4 regions of the Kocuria sp. WN036 genome follow, and region 1 is predicted to be linked to each of the others. Evidence: riboswitches for the same ligand, from Rfam matches in the RefSeq annotation. Region 1 holds a riboswitch; each other region holds the start of a gene.
The links. A riboswitch is a leader RNA that binds a small molecule or an ion and turns the genes downstream of it on or off. The one in region 1 is predicted to bind S-adenosylmethionine.
Positions count from the first base shown of each region.

Region 1 (6,943 bases):
GGGGATCCCGCGCCGGCCGCCGCCGGGCCCGGGCCCCGGAGCAGGAGCACCCGATGACCGCCATCACCCTCAACGGCCGCCCGCACCGCGTGGCGGCGGAGGCGACCGTCGTCGACCTCGTCGCCGAGACCGTCGACCGCCCCCTGGGCCCCGACGGCGCCCCGCTGGACGGCGGGCGCCTCGGCGTGGCCGTGGCCGTGGACGCCGCGGTCGTGCCCCGCAGCCGCTGGCGGCGGACCCCCGTGGCGGAGGGCCAGTCCATCGAGATCATCACCGCCGTCCAGGGAGGCTGACGTGACCGCCCCGCACCCCGACCCCCTCGTGCTCGACGGCATCGAGCTGAGCTCCCGGCTGATCATGGGCACCGGCGGCCTGAGCTCGCTGCACACTCTGGAGCAGGCGCTGCTGGCCTCCGGCACCGAGCTGACCACCGTGGCCCTGCGCCGCTACGCCCCCGGCCAGGGCGACTCCCTCTTCGCGCTGCTCGAGCGCAACGACATCCGGATCCTGCCCAACACCGCCGGGTGCTACACCGCCCGGGACGCGCTGCTGACCGCCGAGCTCGGCCGGGAGGCCCTCGAGACGAACTGGGTCAAGCTCGAGGTCATCGCGGACGAGGACACGCTGCTGCCCGACGTCGTGGAGCTCCTCGACGCCACCGAGCAGCTCGTGGCCCGCGGCTTCAAGGTCTTCGCCTACACCTCCGACGACCCGGCCGTCGCACGCCGCCTCGAGGACCTGGGCGCGGCCGCGGTGATGCCCCTGGGCGCCCCCATCGGCACCGGGCTGGGCATCCTCAACCCGCACAACATCGAGCTCATCGCCTCCCGGGCGTCCGTGCCCGTGGTGCTCGACGCCGGGATCGGCACCGCCTCCGAGGCCGCCCTGGCCATGGAGCTGGGCTGCGACGCCGTGCTGCTGGCCAGCGCCGTCACCCGCGCCCAGGACCCGGTGGCGATGGCCACCGCGATGCGCCACGCCGTGCTCGCCGGCCGGCTCGCCGCCGGTGCCGGGCGCATCCCGGCCCGCCGCCACGCCCAGGCGTCCTCGTCGATGGCCGGGCGGATCGACACGGACGCCGCCGGTGCCGGGCCGGCTGACGGCCCGGCGGACGTGCCGCGCGGGGACTGGGCGCCCGTGGGGGAGCGGCCGTGAGCCCGCTGCCCCCGCTCGTGGAGCCCGGCCCCGAACTGACCCGCGAGGAGCTCGAGCGCTACGCCCGGCACCTGACCCTGCCCGGGATCGGGACCCTCGGCCAGCGGCGGCTGCGGAACGCCCGCGTGCTCGTCGTCGGCGCCGGGGGGCTCGGGTCCCCGGCCCTGCAGTACCTCGCCGCGGCGGGGGTCGGGACCCTCGGGATCGTCGACGACGACGTGGTGGCGGTCTCCAACCTGCAGCGCCAGGTGGTGCACACGACCGCCGACGTCGGCCGCCCCAAGTCCGTCTCCGCCGCCGAGGCCGTCACCGCGCTCAACCCGCTGGTGGAGGTCCGCATCCACCCCGTCCGGCTGGACGCGGACAACGCCGTGGACATCATCGGCCGGTACGACCTGGTCCTGGACGGCGCCGACAACTTCGCGACCCGCTACGTGGTCAGCGACGCCGCCGCCCTGACCGGCACGCCTTGCGTGTGGGGCTCCATCCTGCGCTTCGAGGGGCAGGTCAGCGTCTTCTGGGCCGGGCACGGGCCCACCTACCGGGACCTCTACCCCGAGGCCCCGCCGGACGGCGAGGTGCCCAGCTGCGCCGAGGGCGGGGTCTTCGGCATGCTCCCCGCCACCGTCGGCGCGGTCATGGTCACCGAGGCCGTCAAGCTCGTCACCGGCACCGGGGAGCCCCTGCTCGGCCGGGTGCTGCTGCACGACGCGCTGGCGATGACCTGGCGCGAGATGCGGCTCACCCCGGATCCCGACGCCGCCCCGGTCACCGCGGTGGCCCGGCCCGCCGCGGTCTGCGCGCTGCCCGGCGCGGACGCTTCCGAGACCGTCGGGGCGGCCGAGCTGGCCCGGCTGCTCGAGCGCCGGGAGCGCGGGGAGGCGTCCTTCGCCCTGGTGGACGTGCGCGAGGACTGGGAGCGGGAGCTCGTGGCCATCGACGGCGCCGTGCCCGTGCCCCTGCAGGAGATCCTGGACCGCGGCGCGGACGCCCTGCCCCCGGAGGCCCGCGGCGCTGACCTCGTGCTGCACTGCAAGGCCGGGGCCCGCTCCGCGACCGCGCTCGCCGCGCTACGGTCCTTCTACGCCGGGCGGGAGGAGCGGGTCCGCCACCTCGAGGGCGGGGTGCTCGCCTGGGTGGCGCAGGTGGAGCCGGACCAGCCGGTCTACTGAGACGGGCTCCTGCGCGGAACTCCTGTGCCGGACTCCTCATCCGCTCTCCTGATCCAGGCCGATACACCACTGCGGAGGACGTGACGGTCTGTGACGCCGTCGTGACATTCCATGACGTGCGCGCGTCATCCGGTTGGTCCCGGACCGGGCTGTCTGGTCCCATGGCAAGCGCCCCATTCAGAGCGGTTGAGAGATCTGGCTCGACGACGCCGCAGCAACCCGCCCTCCTCCGGGGTCAGGGTGCTCATGCCAGAACCGATGGAGATCCCGGATCTGCAGTCGGTCCGTGACGTCAGCCTCCGGCGCTGCCGCCACCGGACCCGCCCCGGCGCGACCGGCCGACCGGCAATCCTCGGTGCGACCGAGAGGACCACCGCATGACCCCGAGCACGGTCGAGGAGACCACCGCCCATCCCCGCGCCGGCACGGACCTCGCCGCCGGCCTGCCCGGGGACTACGCCGGGCTGCGGGAGCACTTCCGGCCGCTGTTCGCGGAGATCGCCGCCGGCGCCCTGGACCGGGACCTCCGGCGCGCGCTGCCCTACGCGGAGGTCGGCCGGCTGGACCGGGCCGGGTTCGGTGCCCTGCGCGTCCCGGCGGCCCACGGCGGCCCCGGGGTCAGCCTCGAGGACTTCACCCGGCTGCTGGTCGACCTGGCCGAGGCCGACTCCAACATCGCCCACCTCTACCGCTCCCACCACGGCTTCGTGGAGTCCCTGCGCTTCCTGCCCCGGGAGCTCCAGGAGGTGTGGTACCCGCGGGTGCTGGCCGGGGCCACCGTGGGCAACGCCTCCACGGAGAAGGGCGGCAACGCGCTGGGCACCCTGAACACCGTGCTGAGCCGGACCCCCGAGGGCTGGGAGCTCACCGGCCGGAAGTTCTACGCCACCGGCTCCGTCTTCTGTGACTACACCCGCGTCTCGGCCGCCCTGGACGGCCGCGACGGGCGCCGCTTCGCCGTCGTCGCCACGGACGCCGAGGGCGTGGTGCTCGAGGACGACTGGGACGGCTTCGGACAGAAGCTCACCGGCACCGGCACCGCGGTCTTCGACCGGGTGCGCGTCCCGGACGACGCCGTGCTGGACCGCACCGCCGGCAGCGCGGAGGCCGTCCACGAGGCCGCCTTCTTCCAGCTCGTGCTGCTGGCCGTCCTGGCCGGCATCGCCCGGGCGGCCCGGAGGGACGCGGTGGAGACCATCGCCGGACGCCGGCGGACCTTCAACACCGGGCTCGGCCTGCCGTTCCGCGACGACCCGCTGATCCAGGAGGCCACCGGACGGATCTCCGCCAAGGCCTTCGCCGCCGAGGCCACCGTCCTGCACGCCGCCCGTGCCCTGGACGCCGGGATCGCCGCCGCCGCAGCGGCCGGCGCCGACCGGCCGGACTTCACCGGGACCCTCCCGGCGGCGCTGCACGAGTCCGAGATCGCCGTGGAGCACGCCCAGGTCACCGTGCCGGAGCTGGCGCTCGGCGCGGCCCAGGACCTGTTCCTCACCGTGGGCGCCTCCGCCACGTCCACGGCCAAGGGCCTGGACCGGCACTGGCGCAACGCCCAGACCGTGGCCACTCACAACCCGATCGCCTTCCGCGCCCGCGCCCTCGGCGACTACCTCATCAACGGCACCCTGCCCGAGGGCCTGAACGCCATCGGCGACGCAAGAACTGTCGCTAAGACCGACGCCACGACCGACGCCGCGACCGACGCCGACCGAACCCCAGGAGCCTGACGCATGAGCACCACGACCACGGCCGCCCCGGGACGCAGCAGCATCGTCCACGGCAAGAAGCGCGTCCTGGCCTCGGCCTTCGCCGGGACCACCATCGAGTGGTACGACTTCTACCTCTACGGCACCGCCGCCGCACTCGTCTTCAACGTCCAGTTCTTCCCCATGGCCACCGAGCTCGGCGGCATCGTGGCGTCCTTCGCCACGCTCGCGGTCGGGGTCATCGCCCGGCCCCTGGGCGGGATCATCGCCGGGCACCTGGGGGACCGGATCGGCCGCAAGGCCCTGCTGGTGGCCTCGCTGCTGCTCATGGGCGTGGCCTCCACCCTGATCGGCCTGCTGCCCACCTATGAGGTGATCGGCTGGTGGGCCGTCGTCGGCCTCGTGGTCCTGCGCATCCTCCAGGGCCTGTCCGCCGGTGCCGAGTGGGGCGGCTCCGCGCTGCTGAGCGTGGAGCACTCACCGGCCCGCCACCGCGGGTTCTTCGGGTCCTTCACCCAGATCGGCTCCTCCGCCGGCATGCTGCTGGCCACCGGCGCGTTCTTCATCGTGCAGAACGTCATGAGCGAGGAGCAGTTCGCCGCCTACGGCTGGCGCATCCCCTTCCTGCTCTCGGCCCTGCTCGTGGCGGTGGGCCTGTGGATCCGCCTCGGGGTGGCCGACGCCCCGGAGTTCCTGGAGCACCGGGCCTCGGGGAACGTGGCCAAGGCCCCCCTGCGGGAGCTGCTGGTCCACCACCGCCGCCCGGTGCTGGTGACGATCGGCCTGCGCCTGGCCCAGAACGCCGTCTACTACCTGGTGACGGTCTACATGCTGACCTACCTGCGGGACGTGCGCGGGGACAGCGCCGCGGGCGTGACCGCGGTGATGATCGCCTCGGCCATCGGCCTGTTCTCCACCCCGTTCTGGGCCTGGCTGTCCGACCGGGTGGGCCGGAAGGTCGTCTCGGTGACCGCCTACGCGGCGATCGGCGTCTTCGGCTGGGTGCTGTTCGCCTTCCTCGAGGCCGGCCCGCTCGCCCTGCTGCCGCTCGTGGTCATCCTCGGCATCAACCTCGTCCACGACGCGGTCTACGGACCGCAGGCGGCCTGGTTCGCCGAGCAGTTCCCCGTGCACGTGCGGTACTCGGGCGTGAGCTTTGGCTACCAGGTCGGCACCGTCCTGGGCGGCGGGCTCATGCCGCTGATCGCCGCCCTGCTCTTCGCCGCCGGCGGGGACACCCCGTGGCTGATCGCCGGTTACCTCTCCGTGCTGGCCGTGCTCTCCGTCGTCGCCGCCCTGGCCGCGAAGGATCCCGCCCGGGACCAGCGCGGCACCGAACTCACCGATCTGCACGCCGGCCGGACCGCGGCCGCCCCGGCCCTCGCGACCCCCGCCGCCGCGAGCGCCACCCGGACCACCCCCGAGAGGACCACCGTATGAGCCGCCCCCTGCTGCTGAACGCCTTCGACATGATGGTGCCCGTGCACCAGTCACCGGGACTGTGGCGCCACCCGGAGGCCGGGGTCGCCGGCTTCGACACGCTCGAGTACTGGACGTCGCTGGCCCGCACCCTCGAGGAGGGCGGCTTCACCGCGCTGTTCCTGGCGGACGTCCCCGGCGTCTACGACGTGTACGGGGGCGGGGCCGAGGCCACGGCCCGCGGGGGAGTGCAGTACCCGGTGCTCGACCCGCTCGTCGCGGTGCCGGCGATGGCCGCGGCCACCGAGCAGCTCGGCTTCGGGGTGACCGCCTCTGTCACCTACGAGGCCCCCTACCTGCTGGCCCGCACCTTCGCGACCCTCGACCACTTCACCCGCGGCCGGGTGGCGTGGAACGTGGTGACCTCCTACCAGGACTCCGCCGCCCGGAACCTGGGCATGGACCGGCAGATCCCGCACGACGAGCGCTACGACCGCGCCGACGAGTACATGGAGGTCATGTACAAGCTCCTCGAGGGCTCCTTCGAGCCCGGGGCGGTGAAGGCCGACGCCGGCGCCGGGGTCTTCGTGGACCCGGAGCTTGTGCACGCCATCGGCCACGAGGGCACCTGGTTCTCCGTGCCCGGCCAGGCGCTGGCCCACCCCGGACCCCAGGGCACCCCGTTCCTGTTCCAGGCCGGCGCCTCGAAGCGCGGACAGCAGTTCGCCGTGGACCACGCCGAGGCCATCTTCTTCATCGGCAACACCCCGCAGCTCGTGCGCCGGTGGACCGACGGCGTCCGGGCCGAACTGGCCGCGCAGGGACGGGCCGAGGACGCCGTGAAGACCTTCGCCATGGCCACCGTGGTGGTCGCCGAGACCGACGACGAGGCCCACGCCAGGCTCGACGGATACCGCCGGCACGTGGACATCGAGGGAGCGCTGTCCCTGTTCGGCGGCTGGACCGGCGTCGACCTGGCCGGGGCGGACCCCGACGCGCCGCTCGAGTACGTGGCCACCGACGCCAACCAGTCCGCGCTCGCGGCGTTCACCTCGCTGTCCCCGGACCGGACCTGGACGGTGCGGGACCTGGCCGAGTTCGTGGCCATCGGCGGCCGCGGGCCCGTCATCGCCGGGGCCCCCGGCACCGTGGCGGACGAGCTCGAGCGCTGGCGGGAGGAGGCCGGCGTGGACGGCTTCAACATCTCGGCGGCCGTGCGGCCGGCGGACCTGGAGCGGTTCACCACGATGGTGTCGCCGGAGCTGCGGCGCCGCGGCCTGCTGCCGGAGCCCGGGGCTCTGCCCGCCGGCAGGACGCTGCGCGAGGCGCTGGCGGGCGCCGGGCCGAGGCTGGCCGACGACCACCGCGGGGCCTCCTACCGCCGGTGACCGCAGGGCTCTTGGGGTTCGCCGCTCGACCGGCCCGGGACGGCTGTCCGCCGTCCCGGTTCCTCGGCACGGAGCGCTCCTGCCCGGGAGAGGGCAGGGGCGC
Region 1 is NZ_NSKF01000009.1:117,853-124,795, forward strand. Features, by position in the region: gene CK505_RS07945 (FAD-dependent oxidoreductase) at 1-57, shown strand, start outside; gene thiS (sulfur carrier protein ThiS) at 54-293, shown strand; gene CK505_RS07955 (thiazole synthase) at 295-1,155, shown strand; gene moeB (molybdopterin-synthase adenylyltransferase MoeB) at 1,152-2,327, shown strand; SAM riboswitch class I at 2,498-2,592, shown strand; gene CK505_RS07965 (acyl-CoA dehydrogenase) at 2,705-4,054, shown strand; gene CK505_RS07970 (MFS transporter) at 4,058-5,473, shown strand; gene CK505_RS07975 (LLM class flavin-dependent oxidoreductase) at 5,470-6,840, shown strand.

Region 2 (6,943 bases), on a different contig from region 1:
GAACCCGGCACCGTAGGTGGTCGTGGCGGCCCCGGTCCGCCCGGTGGCCCGGTGGTAGGCGTCGGCCATGGCAACGGTGGCGGACTCGTGCCGGGCGGAGGTGAAGCCGAAGCCGCGGGAGGTCAGCGAGCTGATCAGGTGCGCGTTGCCGTTGCCCATCAGGCCGAACAGGTGGTCGGTGCGCTCGGCGAGCACGTCGGCCACGGCCGTCGAGACCGTGGGGAGCAGGAGGCCGGTGGTCATGGAGGAGTCCTTTCGGCGGGGCTCCGGTGGGAGCCCGGGGTGGGAGCGGGGTGTGCTCGGGGTGCCCGCACGAGCGGAGCCGCCCGCCGGCACCCGTGGGTGCCGGCGGGCGGCTCGGTCCTCGGCCGGGGCGGCGCTCAGTCGCGCTGCTTCTCGGCGGCCTGGGCGGCCGCGAGGATCTCGGCGGCCTCGGGGTGCTCGGCGACGTAGTCCTCGTGCACCTCCTCGACGTGCAGGTCGATCTCCTGGATGTCCTTCGGCACCATCGAGACGGCGATGAAGGAGACGATCGCGATGCCGGCGATGTAGACGCCGATCGTCCAGGACATCCCGGTCTCGTTGAGCAGCAGCTGCGCGATCATCGGGGCGAACGCGCCGCCGATGATGGAGCCGAACGCGTAGCCGATCGAGACGCCCGAGTAGCGCACGCGGGCCGGGAACATCTCGGCGTAGAGCGCCGACTGCGGGCCGTAGGACGGGCCGAGTCCCACGGTGAGGATCACGATCGCCAGGGCGAACAGCGGCAGGGACGCGGTGTCCAGCAGGAACCACATCGGCACGGCCCACAGGATGATGATGGCGTAGCCGATCTGGAAGGTGCGCACGCGCCCGATCCGGTCCGAGATCCAGCCGCCGAACATCGTGAAGACGAGCCAGCCCACGCCGCCGATCAGGGAGGCGATGAGGGTCTGCGAGCGCGGCATGCCCAGCACGTTGGAGCCGTAGGAGGCGAAGAACGCGATCACCAGGTAGCCGGCGGCGTTGTTGGCGGCGAAGATCAGGGCCGCGAGGGTGACCGGCTTCTTGTGGTGCTTGAACAGCTGGCCCAGGGGAGCGGAGGACTCCTTCTTGCGCAGCTGCATCTCCTTGAAGACCGGGGACTCGTCGACGGTCTTGCGGATCAGGTAGCCGACCACGATCAGCACCACGGAGGACAGGAACGGGATGCGCCAGCCCCAGGCCTGGAAGTCCTCGGGGGACATCATCGAGGTGAGGGCGAACATGAAGGACGTGGCGAGCAGCATGCCCAGCGGCACGCCGATCTGCGGGTAGGCGCCGAAGAGCCCGCGCTTGTTCCGCGGGGCGTGCTCCACGGACATCAGGGCCGCGCCGCCCCACTCGCCGCCGGCCGAGAAGCCCTGCATGATGCGCAGGAGCACCAGGAAGATCGGGGCCCAGATGCCGATCGTCGCGTAGGTGGGGAGCATGCCGATCAGCATCGTCGCGGCACCCATGCCCACCAGGGTGAGGACCAGGACGATCTTGCGGCCGTACTTGTCGCCGAGGTGGCCGGCGACCACCGCGCCCAGCGGGCGGAAGAGGAAGCTGATGCCCAGGGAGGCCCACGCGACCACCTGGGCGAGGCCGGCGTTCTCCTCGGACAGCGGCGCGAAGTACAGCGGCGCAAGGACGAAGGCCGCGGCCTGGGCGTAGATGAAGAAGTCGTACCACTCGATGGTGGTGCCCACGAGGGTGCCGGCGAGGACCTTGCGCTCCTCGCGCGACATCTCGTGCCGCCCGGCCGGGGCGGAGGATGGGTGCGCCATGGGATCTCCAGGGAATCGGGGACGGCGACGTCCGCGGCGGAACCGAACGCATCATGACCGAACGTTCGGTATTGCATTGCGATACTACGGGCGGAAGTGACGCCTGTCACCCTCCGGACGGAATAATCAAACCATGTATCACTAATGTGACACAGACCACCGGGGATGGAAACCGCCGGGCCCGGCCCTCGCAGGAGGACCGGGCCCGGCGGCGCGGCAGGGGCGTCGGGGACGCCGGGATGCGGCTCAGCGGTAGAGCCGCTCCGTGGCCAGGCGCGCTCCCTCGACGAGGGACTCGAGCTTGGCCCAGGCGATCTGCGGGTGCAGGCGCCCGCCCAGACCGCAGTCGGTCGACGCGACGACGTTCTCGCGGCCCACGACCGAGGCGAACTGCTCGATCCGGTCGGCCACCAGCTCCGGGTGCTCCACCACGTTCGTCGAGTGGGAGACCACGCCCGGGATGATCACGCGGCCCTCGGGCAGCGCGTGGTCCTTCCAGACCTTCCACTCGTGGGCGTGCCGGGCGGAGGCGCCCTCGAAGGTGTAGCCGCCGGCGTTGATGGTCAGCATCAGGTCCACGAGGTGCTTCAGCTCGAGGTCCGTGGTGTGCGGGCCGTGCCAGGAGCCCCAGCACAGGTGGAAGCGGACCTGCTCCTCGGGGATCCCCCGCAGCGCGTGGTTGAGCGCCTCGACGCGCAGCCGCGTGAACGCCAGGTAGTCCTCGACCGTGGGCTCGGGGTTGATCTGGTCCCAGGACTCCGCGATGGACGGGTCGTCGATCTGCACGGTCAGCCCGGCGTCCGTGATCGCCAGGTACTCCTCGCGCATCGCGTCGGCGCACGCGTAGACGAGCTCCTCGTCGGTCCTGTAGTACTCGTTCGTCACGCGCGCGGCGGAGCCGGGGGAGAGGGCGGCCACGAACCCGGTCTGCGCCCCGGTGGCCGCCATGGCCGCCCGGAGGTTGCGGACGTCCGAGGCCACGGCCTCCTGTCCCGTGTAGGTCAGCGGCCCGGTGATCTTGGGCTGCGTGGTCGAGGAGCGCCCGGTGAGGATGCCCGACGCCGGGTCCTCGTACGCCTCCCGGAAGCGCTCGCGGTCCCGGCGGTCCGGGAAGCTCGTGAGCACGATGTGGCCGGGCGAGGAGCGCCTCTTCTCCGTGGACGCCCACCGGTCCTCGTCGGTCGGGGTGAGCCCTCCGAGGCGGGAGAAAGAGTAGTTCCACCACGCGCCGTAGTCGACCGCGCTGGACATCGTGTGCCCGTACTCGCCGTCGTTGACCACGTCCACGCCGCTCTCGCGCTGCCGGCGCACCACGTCCTCGACGCCCACGGCGAGCTCGTCGGTGAGCTGCTCGAACGTGATGGCGCCCTCGGCGTGCCGCTGGTTGGCCTCGAGCAGCCGCGGGGTCCGCGGCAGGGAGCCCACGTGGGTGGTCTGCACGTGGTCGGTGTTCTGCATGGTCATGCGTGTCCTCCTGAGGGTCTGCGGGAAGGTCGGGGGCCGGTCAGGACCAGAGCCGGCGGGAGGCGAGCTCGGCCCCGCGGGCGAGGGTCTCGAGCTTCGCCGCGGCGATCTGCGGGTGGATCCGCCCGCCCAGGCCGCAGTCGGTCGAGGCGATCACGTTCTCGCGGCCCACCTGGCGGGCGAAGCGCTCGATCCGGTCGGCCACCAGCTCCGGGTGCTCCACCACGTTGGTGGCGTGGGAGACGATCCCCGGGATGATGATCTTGCCCTCAGGCAGCTCGTGGTCCTGCCAGACCTTCCACTCGTGCTCGTGCCGGGCGTTGGCGGCCTCGAAGCTGTAGCCGCCGGCCCTGATGGAGAGCATGAGCTCCACCAGGTGCTCGAACCCGAGGTCCGTGGTGTGCGGGCCGTGCCAGGAGCCCCAGCACAGGTGGAAGCGCACCTGCTCCTCCGGGATGCCCTCGAGGGCGTAGTTGAGGGCCTCGACCCGCTTGCGGGTGAACGCGAGGTAGTCCTCCACGTCGGGCTCGGGATTGACCTGGTCCCAGTTCTCCGCGATGGACGGGTCGTCGATCTGCACGATCAGCCCGGCGTCGGTGATCGCCCGGTACTCCTCGCGCATCACCTCGGCGCAGGCGGTCAGCACCTCGTCCTCGTCCGCGTAGTGGGTGTTCTCCAGCCGCGCGCACGAGCCCGGGGACAGCGCGGCGAGGTAGCCCTCGCTCGCGCCCGTGGCCTGCAGCCCGGCCTTGAGGTTGCGGATGTCCGCCTCCAGCGCCGCGTGGCCCGTGTACTCCAGCTTCCCGGTGATCTTCGGGAACGGCGCCTGCTTGCCCGTGGTGATGCCCGAGGAGGGGTCCGTGTACGCCTCGTGGAAGAGCCGGCGGTCCCGGCGGTCCCCGAAGCTCGTCAGGACCACCCTGCCGGGCGAGGAGCGCTGCGGCTCCTGCTCCCACAGGTCCACGTCGCCGGGGGTGAGGCCCGAGATCCGGGCGAAGACGTAGTGCCACCACGCGCCGTAGTCGACCTCCGCGGCCATGACGTGGCCGTACTCGCCGTCGTTGACCACGTCGATCCCGAGCTCGCGCTGTCGGCGGACCACGTCGACCACCGAGTCCTGCAGGAGCCGGTCGTACTCCGCCTCCGGGACGGCCCCCTTCGCCCGGTTGGCCTCGAGCAGCGCCGGGGTGCGCGGGAGGGACCCGGCGTGGGTCGTGCGGATGCGGTCGGCGCTTCGCAGCATGGGTCGTGCGTCCTTTCCATCGGTCCTGGCGGTAGCACCGGAGGCGGGACGGGGATGCCGTCGCCCGGGTTGCTGCGGCGTCGTCGAGCCAGATCTCTCGGCCGCTCTGGATGGTGACCCTGTCATCCAAGCGCACCCGTGCGCGCTGCGCCATTCGGCGCCCGGATGACGGACATGACGCCGTGTGACGCGACCCGGCGCGCACTCCCGGGAGGAGCTGTCCTTCGCGAACATGGCCTGGATCACATACCGTGGCGGTGATCCGTGCCCCTCACCCCGCGGGCACGACGGACCAGAGGAAGGACCCCCATGTCCCAGACGCCCCAGCAGCAGGACCTCGAGGGCCGCACGGCGCTCGTCACCGGTGGCGCGAGCGGCATCGGCCTGGCCGCCGCCCGGGCCCTCGCCGGCTCCGGCGCGCACGTGGTCGTGGCCGACGTCGACGAGGCCGGGGCGCAGCGCGTCGCGGACGAGCTCGGCGGCCGCGCGTGGGCCGTCGACCTGCTCGACACCGCGGCGCTCGCCGAGCTGAGCCTCGAGGTCGACGTGCTGGTCAACAACGCCGGCATCCAGAAGGTCGCCCCCCTCCAGGAGTTCGACCCCGCGGACTTCCACCGGATCCTGGTGCTGATGCTGGAGTCCCCGTTCCTGCTGGTGCGCGCCGCGCTGCCGCACATGTACGAGCGGGGCTGGGGGCGCGTCATCAACGTCTCCTCCGTGCACGGGCTGCGGGCGTCCCCCTACAAGAGCGCCTACGTCTCGGCGAAGCACGGCCTGGAGGGGCTGTCCAAGACCGTCGCGGTGGAGGGCGCGGCCCACGGGGTGACGAGCAACTGCATCAACCCCGGCTACGTGCGCACCCCGCTCGTCGAGAAGCAGATCGCCGACCAGGCGAGGGTGCACGGGATCCCCGAGTCCGAGGTGGTGGAGCGGATCATGCTCGGCGAGACGCCGATCAAGAAGCTCGTGGACCCGGAGGACGTCGGCAGCCTGGTCGCGTGGCTGGCCGGACCGCACGCGTCCATGGTCACCGGGGCCTCCTACACGATGGACGGCGGCTGGACGGCGCGCTGAGCCCGCCTCGGGCCGCGGCGGCGCACTGCGGCGCCGCGTCCGGACACCCCGGCGGCCCGGACTGACCTGGTGGTCCGGACGGTCCGCCGCCGGTCCGGGTCGCTCAGCGGTGACCCAGCTCCCGGGAGAGCCGGTGGGCCTCCGTGAGCAGGGCCCGGCCCAGGAGCTGCCGGCGCTCGCCGCTGAACCGGGGCTCGATGCCCGTGAGGCTCAGCGCGTAGACCGGCGCGCCCGTCGCGTCGAAGACCGCGGCGGCCATGCCCCAGCTGCCCTCGACGATCAGCCCCGGGTTCACGGCGAAGCCCTCCCGCCGGACGTCCGCGAGCAGCTCCCGGATCCGCTCGGGCGTGTGCAGCGGGCCCCACTCGGCGCGGGCCCCGGCCGTGGCCGCGAGGACCCGGTCCACCTCCGCGTCCGGGAGGTGGGCCAGGACCGCCAGCCCCGCCGAGGCCACGCCGAGCGGCAGCCGCAGCCCCTCGTAGAGGACGTGGGAGCGGATGGGGAAGGCGCCCTCCACGCGCGCCAGGCAGACCGTCTCCAGCCCGCGGCGGACCGAGAGGAACGCACTCTCGCCGGTGGCCTCCGCGAGCCGGCGCAGCGAGGGCCCGGCCAGCTCCCGGATCGGATAGCGGTGGGCCGCCACCGCGCCCAGCACGTACAGCTCGGGGCCCAGCTGCCAGGCCCCGGTCCCGGCGTCGCGGTCCACGAGGCCCTCCTCGGCCAGTCCCGTGAGCAACCGGTGCACAGTGGGGCGGGTCAGCCCGGTCTCGGCGGCGAGCTCCGCCACCGTGCTGCCCCGTTCCCGCCCCGCGACGGCCCGCAGCAGCTGCCCCACCCGGTGGACCACCTGGGTCCCCTGGCCCGTCGTCCGCTCCTGTCCCATGACTCCACTATATGGACAGTCAGGGGACGAATGGCCGGATGCTGAGGAGAAGCGCAGTCGTGCCGCCGGATCTGTTGACCGGCATGTGGAGGCTCCCTAGATTGAGTGCTGGGTCACAGTCCGACGAGAGGAAGGGACAAGGGTGTCCAAGGTCAGAGACAACGCCGCCGAGCTGCTGGCGGAGAGCCTGCGGGACGGCATGACGCTCGCCGTGGGCGGGTTCGGGCTGAGCGGGATCCCCCGGGATCTCATCGACGCGGTGCGGGACTCCGGGGTCACGGACCTCACGGTGGTCTCCAACAACATGGGCGTGGACGGCAAGGGCCTCGGGGTCCTGCTCGAGAACCGCCAGGTGAAGAAGGTCCTCGCCTCCTACGTGGGCGAGAACAAGCTGTTCGCCCAGCAGTACCTGGACGGCGAGCTCGAGGTCGAGTTCAACCCCCAGGGCACCCTCGCCGAGCGGCTCCGAGCCGGCGGCGCGGGCATCCC
Region 2 is NZ_NSKF01000001.1:35,356-42,298, reverse strand. Features, by position in the region: gene CK505_RS00200 (thiamine pyrophosphate-binding protein) at 1-243, opposite strand, end outside; gene CK505_RS00195 (MFS transporter) at 381-1,790, opposite strand; gene CK505_RS00190 (cobalamin-independent methionine synthase II family protein) at 2,037-3,254, opposite strand; gene CK505_RS00185 (cobalamin-independent methionine synthase II family protein) at 3,295-4,497, opposite strand; SAM riboswitch class I at 4,511-4,614, opposite strand; gene CK505_RS00180 (3-hydroxybutyrate dehydrogenase) at 4,807-5,571, shown strand; gene CK505_RS00175 (IclR family transcriptional regulator) at 5,675-6,454, opposite strand; gene CK505_RS00170 (CoA transferase subunit A) at 6,597-6,943, shown strand, end outside.
Region 2: it holds a riboswitch for S-adenosylmethionine, as region 1 does, so the genes downstream of both, CK505_RS00185 (cobalamin-independent methionine synthase II family protein) here and CK505_RS07965 (acyl-CoA dehydrogenase) in region 1, are expected to answer to the same signal.

Region 3 (6,943 bases), on a different contig from region 1:
GGTGACGATCTCGCCGACCTTCTGGTCGGCGAAGGCGAGCCAGCTCCGCAGCTGCGGGTCCAGCCGGGTCTCCTCGGCCACGTCGTGCGGGACGTGGAACAGGGACGTGGAGGAGGCCACGGACACCTGGGCGCCCCCGCGGGCCAGCTCCGCGAGCTGGTCGAGCCGGCCGGCCAGGTCGGCCCGCCACACGTTGTGCCCGTCCACGGCGCCGGCCACGAGCACGGCGGAGTCCTCGCCCCGGAAGAGCTCCAGCTCCTCGGCGGTGGGGGCGGCGCCCTTGACGAGGTCGAGGTGCAGGGCCTCCACCCCGGAGCAGGCCAGCGGGTGCAGCAGCGGCCCGGGGGAGCCGTAGGACGTGGTGACGAACAGCTGCGGGCGCCCGGTCACGGCGGTCAGGCCCGTGTAGGCGTCCCACACGGACGAGGCGAGCTGCTCGCCGGTGACGTCCTGGTCCGCCACGAGGGCCGGCTCCTCCAGCTGCACCCAGTCCGCGCCGGCGGCGGCGAGCTCCTGGAGCAGCCGCGCGTACACGGGCAGCAGCTCGGGGAGCCGCTGCAGCGGGTCGAAGCCCGCGGGGGCGTCGTCGTCGGCCTTGGCGAGGAGGAGGAAGGACACCGGGCCCACGAGGACCGGGCGGACGGTGAAGCCGTGCGCGGCGGCACGGCGGACGTCGGCCACGAGCCGGTCGGCGGTGGCGCGGAGCGGGGTCTCCGGGCCGATCTCGGGCACGAGGTAGTGGTAGTTGGTGTCGAACCACTTGGTCAGCTCGAGGGGAGCGCGCCCGGCGTCGCCGCGGGCCAGCACGAAGCTCGCGTCGAGGCCGAGCCGGCCCTCGGCGTCGGCGAGATCGGCGAAGCGGGCCGGCACCGCCCCGAGGGCCACGGTGGTGTCCAGGACCTGGTCGTAGAGGGGGAACGCCGCGGGCAGGGACGAGTCCCGGGCGCCGAGGCCCAGCTCCACGAGCCGGCGGTGGGTCGCCAGCTGCAGGTCGGCGGCCGCAGACTCGAGCTCCTCGCGGGTCGAGCGCCCGGCCCAGTAGGCCTCCAGGGCCTTCTTCAGCTCGCGGCGGCGGCCGATCCGGGGGTAGCCGGTGATGGTGGCGGCGGGGAACGGGACAGTGGTCATGGTGGTCTCCTGAAGAGGTGTCGAGGGGTCGTGCGGAACGGTGGGTGGGCGCGTGCTCAGGCGGGGAGCAGAAGGTCCTCGAGCGCGACGGGCACGTGCGGGACGCGCGGGAGGTCCACGTGCTCCAGCAGGTCGAGCGCGGCCCCGTGCTCGTTGAAGGTGTAGAGGTGCAGCCCGGGGGCGCCGGCGTCCAGGGCGGCGCGGGCCAGCCGCGCCGCGAAGGCCACGCCGGCGCGGTGCCGCTCGGCAGGACCGGGCGCGTCCTCCAGCGCGGCGGCCAGGCCCGGGTGGGGCGCCAGGCCCGCCAGCCGGCACAGCGTCCGGAGCCGCCGCGGGTCGGTGACCGGCATGATCCCCGGGACGATCGGGATCGTCACCCCGGCCGCCCGCGCCGCCGCGACCAGGCGCTCGTAGCGCTGCGGGCGGAAGTAGACCTGCGTGATCGCGAAGTCCGCCCCGGAGCGCTGCTTGGCCAGCAGCACCTCGACGTCGTGCCGGAAGGACGGCGACTCCGGGTGCCGGGTCGGGTAGGCGGCCACGCCCACGGCGAGCCGGCCGGCCGCCAGGGCCGCGGTGTGGCGCTGCTCGACCTCGCGCACGAGCTCCACGAGCTCGCCGGCGTGCCGCAGCTCGCCCGGCTCGGCCCCCGGGTCGAGGTCGCCGCGCAGGGCCAGGACGCCCCGGACGCCGCGGCGGACCAGTGCGGCCACGGTCTGCTCCAGCTCGGCCCGAGTGCTGCCGACGCACGTCAGGTGGGCCAGGGGCCGCAGGCTCGTGCGCGCCAGGAGGTGGTCGAGCAGGGCGAGCGAGCTGTCCCGGCGCTGCTCGTCCCCGCTGTACGTCACCGAGACGTGGTCGGGACGGGTGGGCTCGAGCTCCTCGATGGTCCGCAGCAGCGTGTCGGCGCTCGCCGCGCTGCGCGGCGGATAGAGCTCGTAGGACAGGGACGGCGGCGCCGGCCGGGCGGTCGGGCGTGGTGTCACGTTCTTCCTCCAAGGGTCACCCCGAGGGAGGGCAGCAGCCGTCCCGGAGTGGACCCGGGAGGCTGCGACAGCTCCATCGGTCCTGGCGGGAGCACCGTTCCGTGCACCCCGTGGCGGGGGCGCGGATGGTTGCTGCGGCGTCGACGAGCCAGGTCTCTCGGCCGCTCTGGATAGATGCAGGACCCATTCCAGCGGCTGCCCCGCCGCGCTGCCAAGTGCGGGCGCCCAGAAGACGCCGGTGCGCCGACTGTGACGACCGCGGCGTCACAGGACGCAACACGGACGCGCGGCGACGCACCGGCGGCGACGCACCGGCGGCGACGCCCATGCGGAGCGCAGGTCCGGGTCCGTCACGATCCGGTCTCGGGTCTTGCCGGGCCGGGGCGGGCGGCCTAGTCTTTGACAACCAACAGGTTGATCAAGGAATCAGTTGACAAACACCGTGGACCCCGGCGACGACGAGCTCGACAGGGCCTTCCTGGCCCTGGCCGACCCGGTCCGCCGCCGCATCGTCGCCCGGCTCAGCCGCGGACCGGCCACGGTCACCGAACTGGCGGAACCCTTCGCGATCTCCCTCCAGGCGGTCTCGAAGCACATCCAGGTCCTCGAGCAGGCGCAGCTCGTCACGCGCACCCGTGACGCCCAGCGCCGGCCCGTCCACCTGGACCCCGCACGGCTCGAGGCGCTCACCGCGTGGATCGACCGGTACCGGCTGGTCCGGGAGGAGCAGTTCCGCCGCCTCGACGCCGTGCTCGACACCCGAGCCGCGGACCGCGGCCAGCACACCCAGGACTGAACCATGGGACACGCACTGCACCTGACCGTCCCCGACGGCCTGCCCTTCATCGACTTCGAGCGCGAGTTCGACCACCCCGTGGCCGACGTCTTCCGCGCCCACGCCGACCCCGAGCTGTTCCGGCAGTGGATCGGGCCGCGCGGGCTGCGGACCCGGATCGACGGCTTCGAGTTCCGCCCCGGCGGCGCCTACCGGTTCGTCCAGCGCGGCGAGGACAGCACCGAGGAGTACGCCTTCCGCGGCGTCTTCCACACGGTGCGCGAGAACGAGCTCGTGGTCCAGACCTTCGAGTACGAGGACTGGCCCGACGCCGTGGACCTGGAGTACCTGCATTTCGAGGACCTGGGCGACGGCCGGTGCCGGCTGCGCGGGCACACCGTCCACGCGTCCCAGGAGGCCCGCGACGGGATGGTCGGATCCGGCATGGAGAAGGGCGTGGCCGAGGGCTACGAGCGGCTCGAGGAGCTGCTGGGCGGGCGGACCGCGCAGGGCGGGGTCTGACCGTGGACTGGACGCTCGAGGTGGTGCTGGTGCCGGTGCGCGACGTCGACCGGGCCGTGGAGTTCTACCGGGACCAGGTCGGCTTCCACCTCGACCACCACACCACCACCGAGCAGATGGACATCGCCCAGCTGACCCGGCCCGGGTCCGGCTGCTCGATCGTGGTGGGCAACCTCCCCGCCCACCGGGAGATGGCCCCCGGATCCCTGCGCGGGCTCCAGCTGGTGGTCGCGGACGCCCGGGCGGCCCGCGAGGAGCTGCTGTCCCGGGGCGTGGAGGTGAGCGGGATCACGGTGCTCGACGAGCGGGACGGCGGCACCGTCTTCGGCTTCAGCGACCCCGACGGCAACTCGTGGGCGGTCCAGGAGCTGCGGGTCCGCGCCGAGCGCCCGCTGATCCCGCCGGAGCACCGCCTCTGACACCGTCACCGGCGCCGGCGACGGCCGCGCACCGCGGCATGTCCTGTGCCCGTGGCCCCGGCGGAGCCGCGGCTCCGCCGGATCAGTCCTGCGGGGCGTGCTCGGCCCGGCGGCCGAGCACCTTCGAGGCCAGGGCGATGAGCGCCACCAGCCCGGCCGTGAGCAGGAGCTGGCCCCGCACGGCGCCGTCGAGCAGCCCGAGCAGGACGATCCCGGCGAGGAGCGCCAGCGCCAGGTACGACAGCCACGGGAAGGCCCACATCCGCAGGGGCAGCTCGGTGCCGTCCCGGTCCGCGCGGCGGCGCAGGACGATCTGCGAGACCAGCGCGAGCCCCCAGACGACCAGGCAGGTCGCGCCCACGGTGTTGAGCATCCACAGCAGCACGGTCTCGGGCCACAGGTAGTTCAGCACCACGGCGGCGAAGCCGAAGAGCACGGAGACGACCACCGCGCTCCGGGGGACCCCGCGGTCGGAGACGTCGGCGAAGGCCCGCGGCGCCGAGCCGCGGCGGGCCAGCGACCAGAGCATCCGGGACGCGCCGTAGATGTTCGCGTTGAGGGCCGAGAGCAGCGCCAGGATGATGACCACGGCCATCAGCACGTCCGCGCCGGGCACCCCGGCGGTCTCCAGCACGGCCACGAACGGGCTGACCGAGAGCTGCTCGTCGTTCCACGGCAGCACCAGGACCATGACGGTCACGGCGCCCACGTAGAAGACGAGGATCCGGACCAGGATGGTGCGCACGGCGCGGGCCACGTTGCGCTGCGGGTCCTCGGTCTCCGCGGCGGCGATGGTCACGAGCTCCGTGCCGCCGAACGCGAAGACCACCACGAGCAGCGCGGCGGCCACCCCGGTCGGGCCGTGGGGCAGGAAGCCGCCGTGAGCGGTGAGGTTCGCGAGCCCCGGGGAGGGCTCCTCGGTCAGGCCCAGGAGCACGGCGATCCCGACCGCGAGGAAGGCCAGCACCGCGAGCACCTTCATCAGCGCGAACCAGAACTCGGTCTCCCCGAGCGTGCGCACCCGCACCAGGTTGATCGCCGTGAACACCACCATGAACAGCAGCGCCAGCACCCACTGCTCGGCCACCGGCCACAGCTCCGCGAGCAGCTGGGCCGCGGCCGTGGCCTCCGCCGCGACCACCACCACGATCTGCGCCCACCACAGCCAGCCGAGGGTGCGTCCCACGGTGCGGCCCATGGCCTTCTCGGCGTAGGTGGAGAACGCGCCGGGGGACGGATCCGCGGCGGCCATCTCGCCCAGCGCCCGCATCACGAGCACGAGCAGCACGCACGCCACCAGGAAGGACAGCAGCACCGCCGGCCCGGCGGTGCGGATCGCGGCGCCCGTGCCGATGAACAGGCCGGTGCCGATCGCGCTGCCCAGGGCCATCATCACGAGGTGCCGGGCCTTGAGGTGGGTGCCCGGGGCGGCCGCGGGCGCGGAGGACGGGGACCCGCCCGGGGTCCACGTGGAAGGGGAACTCATGAGCATCGAGGGTATCGGACCGCGGTGGCCGCCGGACGGGGCGGCGGATGCCGGTCCCGGGTCACGGCCCGCTAGACTTGCACGGTACGAGCCCCTGGGTCTCCTCCTGCCGGCGTCGCGCCGTCCCGGTCGCGCGGGTGGGAGCGGGCCGACGCAGGGGCGTTGTCGTGCCCGGCCGGTGCGCGCCTCCGCCGGGGCCCGCGGGAGAAGTCCCGTTCCATCCAGGCAGGAGAGTCGTTCAATGCCAGCAATCGTGATCGTCGGCGCCCAGTGGGGCGACGAGGGCAAGGGCAAGGCCACCGACCTGCTGGGAGGCCGCGTGGACTACGTGGTCAAGCCCAACGGCGGCAACAACGCGGGGCACACCGTGGTGGTGGGCGGCGACAAGTTCGAGCTCAAGCTCCTGCCGGCGGGCATCCTGAGCCCCAACGCCGTCCCCGTGATCGGCAACGGCGTCGTCGTCAATCCCCAGGCCCTCTTCGAGGAGATCGACGGCCTCGAGGCGCGCGGGGCGGACACCTCCCGGCTGTGCGTCTCCGCGAACGCCCACCTGGTGGCCCCGTACCACCAGACGATGGACCAGGTCTCGGAGCGCTTCCTCGGCAAGCGAGCGATCGGCACCACGGGCCGCGGCATCGGGCCCGCCTACATGGACAAGGTCGGCCGGCTCGGCATCCGCGTCCAGGACGTCCTGGACGAGTCGATCCTGCGGCAGAAGATCGAGGGCGCGCTGCGGCAGAAGAACGAGCTGCTCGTGAAGCTCTACAACCGCCGGGACATCGACGTCGAGGAGGTCGTGCAGTACTTCCTGGGCTACGCCGACCGGCTCGCCCCGATGATCGTGGACTCGACCTACCTGCTCAACCAGGCCCTCGACGAGGACAAGGTGGTGCTCATGGAGGGCGGCCAGGCGACCTTCCTCGACGTCGACCACGGCACCTACCCGTTCGTGACGTCCTCCAACCCCACCGCGGGCGGCGCGTCCGTGGGCTCGGGCATCGGGCCGACCCGCATCACCCGGGCGATCGGCATCATCAAGGCCTACACCACCCGCGTGGGCGCCGGGCCGTTCCCCACCGAGCTCTTCGACGAGATGGGCGAGCAGCTGCGCACCACCGGCGGCGAGTTCGGCGTCAACACGGGCCGTCCCCGCCGCACCGGCTGGTACGACGCCGTGATGGCCCGCCACGCCTCCCGGATCAACGGCTTCACCGACTACTTCCTCACCAAGCTCGACGTCCTCACCGGCATCGAGCAGATCCCGGTGTGCGTGGCCTACGACGTCGACGGCGTCCGGCACGACGAGATGCCGATGACCCAGACCGAGTTCCACCACGCGAAGCCGATCTTCGAGCACTTCGCCGGGTGGGAGGAGAACATCACCGGCTGCCGCACCCTGGAGGACCTGCCGGCGAACGCCCGGGCCTACGTCGAGGCGCTCGAGTCGATGAGCGGCACCCGGATGTCCGCGATCGGCGTGGGCCCGGACCGCGACGACACCATCGTGGTGCGCGACCTCATCAACTGATCCCTCCTCTCCTCCGCGCGGTTGCACGCGTCGGCGACCTCGAGCGCCCCGGTCGCCGGCACGTGCGACCTCGCGGGCAGGCAGGGAAACGCTCAGACGAGG
Region 3 is NZ_NSKF01000001.1:68,183-75,125, reverse strand. Features, by position in the region: gene metE (5-methyltetrahydropteroyltriglutamate--homocysteine S-methyltransferase) at 1-1,128, opposite strand, end outside; gene CK505_RS00360 (methylenetetrahydrofolate reductase) at 1,185-2,111, opposite strand; SAM riboswitch class I at 2,182-2,288, opposite strand; gene CK505_RS00355 (helix-turn-helix transcriptional regulator) at 2,554-2,907, shown strand; gene CK505_RS00350 (SRPBCC family protein) at 2,911-3,408, shown strand; gene CK505_RS00345 (VOC family protein) at 3,411-3,827, shown strand; gene CK505_RS00340 (amino acid permease) at 3,910-5,313, opposite strand; gene CK505_RS00335 (adenylosuccinate synthase) at 5,555-6,841, shown strand; gene CK505_RS00330 (DUF202 domain-containing protein) at 6,934-6,943, opposite strand, start outside.
Region 3: it holds a riboswitch for S-adenosylmethionine, as region 1 does, so the genes downstream of both, CK505_RS00360 (methylenetetrahydrofolate reductase) here and CK505_RS07965 (acyl-CoA dehydrogenase) in region 1, are expected to answer to the same signal.

Region 4 (6,943 bases), on a different contig from region 1:
CGGGGAGGGCCTCGTCGGTCCGGTTGAGCGTGGAGCTCGCGTCCACGAGCACCAGCCGGGGGTCCTGGAGGTGCTCGGCCAGCCAGTGGGTGCTCACCACGGGCCCGGGGAGCTCGAGCGATGCGCTGATGTCGTCGTTCCGGGTGCCGGTGCTCATGCGTCCAAGGCTAGTTCCGCCGGGGCAGTACCGTCCCGGCAGCCGCACGGGGCGGGGCCGCGGGCGGGGCCCCGGTAGCCTGGGCAGGTGGCCGAATCGCTCCGACAACGTGTCCTCGGCGGCGTCCGCGGCCTGGCGCCCGGTTACTTCGCCCTCGTCATGGCCAGCGGCATCCTCTCGGTGGGCCTGCAGATGCAGGGCTTCGCCGCGCTGTCCACGGCCCTGCTCGCGGTGTGCGCGGGCAGCTGGGCGGCGCTGTGCCTGCTCACCGTCTGGCGGTTCGCCGTCTTCCGGCGAGAGTTCGTCGTGGAGTTCCTCGACCCTCGCCGCGCGTTCGGCTTCTTCACCTTCGTGGCCGGCACGAACGTGCTGGCGTCCCGGCTCGCGACGACGGGCTGGCACGGGGCCACGGCCGCGCTCCTAGGACTCGCGGGGGCGGTATGGCTGGGCCTCGGCTACGTGGTCCCGTGGAGCGCGGTGCTCTCCCGGCGCACCCGCCCCGTGGTCAGCACCGCCAACGGGACCTGGTTCATCTGGGTGGTGGCCAGCCAGTCCGTGGCCGTGGCCGCCGCGGCCCTGGACCCGGTGGTGGGCAGCGACGCCTGGCGGCACGTGCTCTCCGTCGTCGCGGTCGCCGGCTGGTCCGTGGGGCTGTTCCTCTACGCCGCGGCGGGCGTGCTCGTGACGCTGCGCATGATGCTCTATCCGCTGCGGCCGGTCGACCTGACCCCGCCGTACTGGGTGGCGATGGGCGCGTGCGCCATCACCGTGCTGGCGGCCTCCCGGATCGTGGAGATGTCCGACACCCCGATGGTCGCCGTGGTCCGCGGGCTCGTGGCGGGTCTGGGCCTGGTCTTCTGGGCCTTCGCCACCTGGTTGATCCCGGCCCTGGTGGCGGCCGGGTGGTGGCGCCACCGCGTGCACCGGGTGCCGCTGCGCTACGAGTCCTCGCTGTGGAGTGTGGTCTTCCCGCTGGGGATGTACGCCGTGGCCAGCATCTATCTGGGCCGCGCGGACGACCTGCCGATCGTGGGTCTGGTCGGGGCCGTCTGGCTGTGGGTGGCCCTGAGCGCCTGGGCGATGGTGTTCACTGCCATGCTCGTGCACCTGGTCCGCCGGCTGCTCCTCGGCCGGGAGGATCCGGCTCCGGCCTGGCCGGAGCCGGACGCATCCGTCAGGCCGGACCCAGGGGGCGGACCGGGCGCCGCCCGCTGACCCGGCGGAACCGGCGGCGCCGGCGGCGCAGCCGACCGGGCGGAAAGGACCGGTCAGGCGGTGAGCGCGCGCTCGAGGTCCTCCAACTGGTCCTCGACGTCCTCGATGCCCACCGAGAGCCGCACCAGGTCCACGGGCACGGCCAGCACGGTGCCCTTCACGGAGGCGTGCGTCATCTCCGAGGGGTAGCAGATCAGGGACTCCACCCCGCCCAGGCTCACCGACAGCGAGTACAGCCGGGTGCCCTCCGCCACCGCACGGGCCGCGGCCTCCCCGCCGGTCAGCCGGAAGGAGACCATGCCGCCGAACCCGCGCATCTGCGCGGCGGCGAGCGCGTGGCCGGGGTGCCCGGGCAGCCCGGGGTAGAGCACCTGCGCGACCTCGGGGCGCTCCAGGAGCCACTCGGCGATCCGCTGCGCGTTGTCCTGGTGGCGCTCCATCCGCAGGCTCAGGGTCTTGAGCCCGCGGGCGGCCAGGTAGCTGTCCTGGGGGCCCGCCACGGCGCCGGCGGCGAACTGCTGGAAGCCGACCGCCTCGGCGAGCGGGGCCCCGCGCCACTGGGCCGCGCCCACGACCACGGCGCCGCCGAGCACGTCGGAGTGCCCCCCGATGTACTTCGTGGTGGAGTGCACCACGGCGTGCGCGCCGAGCTCGAGGGGGGTCTGCAGGTACGGGGACGCGAAGGTGTTGTCGACGACGAGCAGCGCCCCGGCGTCCCGGGCCAGCTGCGCCCACGCCGCGACGTCGGCGATGCCGAGCAGCGGGTTGGACGGCGTCTCGAGCCACAGCACCTTCGTGGCGCCGGGGCGCACGGCCGCCCGGACGGCGTCGAGGTCCGTGATCTCCACGGGCGTGTGCCCGATGTCCCACGGGGCGAGGACCCGGGTGATCAGCCGGTTGGTGCCGCCGTAGCCGTCGGCGCCGAGCACGATGTGGTCGCCCGGGCGCAGCACGGCGCGCAGCAGGGCGTCCTCGGCCGCGATCCCCGAGGCGAACGCGAACCCCCGCTCGCCGCGCTCCAGGGCCGCGAGCTGCTCCTCGAAGCCGCTGCGGGTGGGGTTGGAGCCGCGGCTGTACTCGTGCCCGGCGCGCAGCACGTTGATCCCGTCCTGGGCGAACGTGGAGGTCTGGTAGATCGGCGGGATGACCGCCCCGGTCAGCGGGTCGGGCTCCTGGCCGGCGTGGACGGCGGTGGTCGTGAAGCCCCGGTGGCGGGTGCGGGTCTCGGTGGGGGACGTCATGGCGGGGCTCACTTCCGGGTGGTCTGGACGGTGGTGACGACGGTGTCGAGGGCCTGGCCGAGGTCGGCCACGAGGTCCTGGGGGGACTCGAGGCCGATCGAGAGCCGGATCGTGGTCTCGGCGATCCCGCCGGCCCGGCGCTGCTCGGGGGTCAGGCGGCAGTGCGTCATGGCCGCCGGGTGGGCCACGAGGCTGCGGGTGTCCCCGATGTTGGCGACCAGCTTGAACAGCCGGAGCGCGTCGATGAACGGGCCCACGGCGCCGTCCGGGGCGGCGAGGTCGAAGGAGAACACGGAGCCGGTCCCGCGCGGGAAGTCCCGGGCCGCGATCCCGGCGCCGGGGTCCCCGGGCACGCCGGGGTGGTGGACGCGGGCGACGGCGGGGTGCCCGGCCAGGAACTCGGCCACCGCCAGCGCCGAGGCCGTGTGGCGGGCCACGCGCAGGTCGAGGGTCTCGGTGCCCTGCAGGATCTGGCTGGCGTTGAACGGGGAGAGCGTGGTGCCGAGGTCGTGCACGTACTTCGCCCGGACCAGGTGCAGGTAGGGGCTGGCCGCGGCGCACTTGTCGACGAGGCTGAGTCCGCCCCAGCGGGCGCGGGCCTGGGTGAACTGCGGCCACTTGTCCGGCCGGGCGGACCAGTCGAAGGTCCCGCCGTCCACGACCGCCCCGGCGAGCGCGTTGCCGTGCCCGCCCAGGAACTTGGTGGCCGAGTGCACCACGATGTCCGCGCCCTTCTCCAGCGGCCGGTACAGGGCCGGGGACGCGAGGGTGTTGTCGACGACGACGGGCACCCCGGCGGCCCGGGCGACGTCGGCGATCCCGGGCAGGTCCGGGAGGGTGGCCAGCGGGTTGCCGATGGACTCGAGCAGGAACGCGCGGGTGTCGGGGCGCACGGCCGCCGCCCACGCCCCCGGGGCGGTGGGGTCCACGAAGGAGACCTCGATGCCGTAGTCCGCGAAGGAGTCGGTGAGCAGGTCCACCGTGCCCCCGTAGAGCTTCTCCGAGGCCACGAGGTGCTTCCCGGCGCCCTGGCCGAGCAGGGCCAGCAGCGCCACGGCCACGGCGGACTGGCCCGAGCCGGTCGCCACGGCGCCCGCGCCGCCCTCGAGGTCGCTGATCCGCTGCTCGAGCACGGCCACCGTGGGGTTGCCGGTGCGCGTGTAGGTGAAGCCCGCCCGGGTCTGGGCGAACATCTGCCGGGCCGCCTCGTAGTCCGGGAACTCGAAGGCCGCGGTCTGGTAGATCGGCACCGTCAGGGTGCGCTGGACGACCTGGTCGTGGGTGCCGGCGTGGATCTGCCGGGTCGCGAGGTCGTGGTCGGTCACGGGGATGGACATGGCGCTGCTCCTGTGCCTTGCTCTTACCCGCACCGGTCATCCGCGCGGGCCCGGTGGGCACGCCGCGGAAGATGCAGGCCGCTTCCTCATCCGAACCACCCAATGAGCATGGGGTTGGTGCGTGACCAAGTCGGAGCTTGGCGGTCACGTCTCGTGAAGCTGGAACAACACTATGCGCAGAGGTAGTGGGTGTCCCTCCGCGTCGGAAGATGACGACCGTGACGGTTCGTGACGCCGGCCGTGCGCGCCGGGCCCGGCGCGGGCCCTCGCGTCAGGCCCGGGTGTCGATGTCCTCGAAGATCAGGAACGTCTGGGTGTCCACCACGCCGGGCAGCTGCTGGACGTGCTCGAAGATCACCTGCCGCAGGTGCACGGTGTCCACGGCCCGCACGAGGAGCATGACGTCGAAGTTCCCGCCCACCAGGGCGATGTGGTGCACGGCGGGGATCGCCTGGAGCTGGGCGCACAGCTCCCGCCAGGTGTTCTGCTGGAGCTTGAGCGTCACGTACGCGGAGGCCTGCAGGCCCGCCCGGACCGGGTCGATCACGGTGCTGAAGCGCAGGATCACCCCCTCGTCCCGGAGCCGGTTGATCCGGGCGTAGGCGTGGGCGCGGGAGACGTGCACGGCCGCGGCGATCGCCGTCACGGACTGCCTCGCGTCCCGGGACAGCTCCGCGAGGATCTTCCGGTCGGTCTCGTCCAGCGGCACGGGGGTCGAGGGCACGGCGGGCTCCTTCGGGGCGGGTCGGGCGCGGGGCCCGGAACGTGTCGGACGAATGCGTGTGCTCCACGCCACACTAGAACATTTCGTCCACGCGCAGTGCACTGTCCGTCTCAGACTTCTGCATTTTCCCCGCTCTGTGGATACGAACCATGCCCGGTTCCCATACTGGGGAGACAGAGCCGCACCACCTTCCTGCCCTCCCCGGACCGCGGCCGCACCGGGGACCGACCGAGGGGACACCATGAGCCAGACCGTCGAGACCCCCGAGGACCCGATCCTCCGGGCCTCCCAGAGCTTCGGCATCACACCGGAGCAGTACATGCTCCCGGCCCGCGGCGAGATCCGCATGGTCGACCCGAGCGGGCGGCTGCTCGCCCCCGAGGAGCAGGGCACCGGCCCCGGCCACGAGTACCCGCTGCCGGCGCCGGACGTCCTGCTGGGCGCCTACGAGAAGCTGGTGGTCGGGCGGCGGGTCAACGACCAGAACTCCGCGCTGGTCCGCCAGGGCCGGATGGCCGTCTACCCGTCCAGCCACGGCCAGGAGGCCTGCCAGGTGGCGGCCGCCCTGTGCCTCGAGGAGGGCGACTGGCTGTTCCCCACCTACCGGGACACCGTGGCGGTCATGACCAAGGGCGTGGACCCGATGCAGGTCATGGCGATCTTCCGCGGCGAGTGGCACAGCGGCTACGACCCGCACGAGCACCACGTGGGCATCCAGTCGACCCCGCTCACCACCCAGCTGCTGCACGCGGTGGGCGTGGCCCACGCCGCCAAGCTGCGCGGCGAGGACACCGTGGTCCTGGCGATGTGCGGGGACGGCGCCACCAGCGAGGGCGACTTCCACGAGGCCCTGAACTTCGCGGCCGTGTTCAAGCTGCCGGTCGTGTTCTTCGTGCAGAACAACGGCTACGCGATCTCCGTGCCCCTGTCCCAGCAGTCCGCGGCCCCGAGCCTCGCCCACAAGGCGGTCGGCTACGGCATGGCCGGCGAGCGCGTGGACGGCAACGACCTCGTGGCGCTGCTCGCCACCCTGCGGCGCGCCGTGGACCTGGCCCGCTCCGAGTCCGAGCCCCTCCTCGTGGAGGCGCACACCTACCGCATGCAGGCGCACACCAACGCCGACGACGCCACCCGCTACCGGGACGACGCCGAGGTGCAGGAGTGGATCGCCAAGGACCCGGTGACCCGGATGCGCGCCTACCTCGGCGCCGAGGGCGTGCTCGACGACGCGGCGGAGCAGCGCATCGCCGCCGCCGCCGAGGACGTCGCCACGGCCCTGCGCGACGGCATGAACGCCGACGTGGAGATCGACCCGCTCGAGCTGTTCCGCCACGTCTACACCGAGCAGACCCCGCAGCTCGCCGAGCAGGAGCAGTTCCTGGCCGCCGAGCTCGCCCGAGAGGAGACCGGACAGTGAGCACCCTGCACGCCCCCGCCCCGGCCGGCGAGGCCCCGGCGGTCAAGCCCGCCACCTTCGCCCAGGCGCTCAACACCGCCCTGGCCGACGCGCTGGCCGCCGACCCCGCCGTCGTCGTCTTCGGCGAGGACGTCGGCACCCTCGGCGGCGTCTTCCGCATCACCGACGGGCTGACGAAGCGCTTCGGCCGCACCCGGTGCTTCGACACCCCGCTGGCCGAGTCCGGGATCGCCGGCATGGCCGTGGGCATGGCGATGAACCGGATGCGCCCCGTCATCGAGATGCAGTTCGACGCCTTCGCCTACCCTGCCTTCGAGCAGGTCGCCTCGCACATCGCGAAGATGCACAACCGCACCCGCGGCGCCGTGCGCCTGCCGATCGTCATCCGGATCCCCTACGCCGGCGGCATCGGCGGCGTGGAGCACCACTGCGACTCCTCCGAGGCCTACTACGCCCACACCCCGGGCCTGAAGGTGTTCACCCCCGCCACGGTCGAGGACGCCTACGTCATGCTGCGCGAGGCGATCGACTCGGACGACCCCGTCGTGTTCTTCGAGCCCAAGAAGCTCTACTGGTCCAAGGCCCCCGTGGACCTGGCCGAGCTGAGGGACCGCTACGAGAACGGGGCGCCCGAGCGCCGGGAGGGCCGCGCCGTCGTCGCCCGCGCCGGCGAGGACGCCACGCTGCTGGCCTACGGGCCGTCCGTGCCGACCGCCGTGGCGGCCGCCGCGGCCGCCGCCGCCGAGGGACGCTCGCTCGAGGTCGTGGACCTGCGCAGCATCGTCCCGTTCGACGACGAGACGGTCGCCGCGTCGGTGCGGAAGACCGGGCGCGTGGTGGTCGTGGCCGAGG
Region 4 is NZ_NSKF01000044.1:10,244-17,186, forward strand. Features, by position in the region: gene CK505_RS17240 (sulfurtransferase) at 1-157, opposite strand, end outside; gene CK505_RS17245 (tellurite resistance/C4-dicarboxylate transporter family protein) at 245-1,372, shown strand; gene CK505_RS17250 (cystathionine gamma-synthase) at 1,426-2,613, opposite strand; gene CK505_RS17255 (O-acetylhomoserine aminocarboxypropyltransferase/cysteine synthase family protein) at 2,622-3,950, opposite strand; SAM riboswitch class IV at 3,988-4,109, opposite strand; gene CK505_RS17260 (Lrp/AsnC family transcriptional regulator) at 4,222-4,674, opposite strand; gene CK505_RS17265 (thiamine pyrophosphate-dependent enzyme) at 4,916-6,091, shown strand; gene CK505_RS17270 (alpha-ketoacid dehydrogenase subunit beta) at 6,088-6,943, shown strand, end outside.
Region 4: it holds a riboswitch for S-adenosylmethionine, as region 1 does, so the genes downstream of both, CK505_RS17255 (O-acetylhomoserine aminocarboxypropyltransferase/cysteine synthase family protein) here and CK505_RS07965 (acyl-CoA dehydrogenase) in region 1, are expected to answer to the same signal.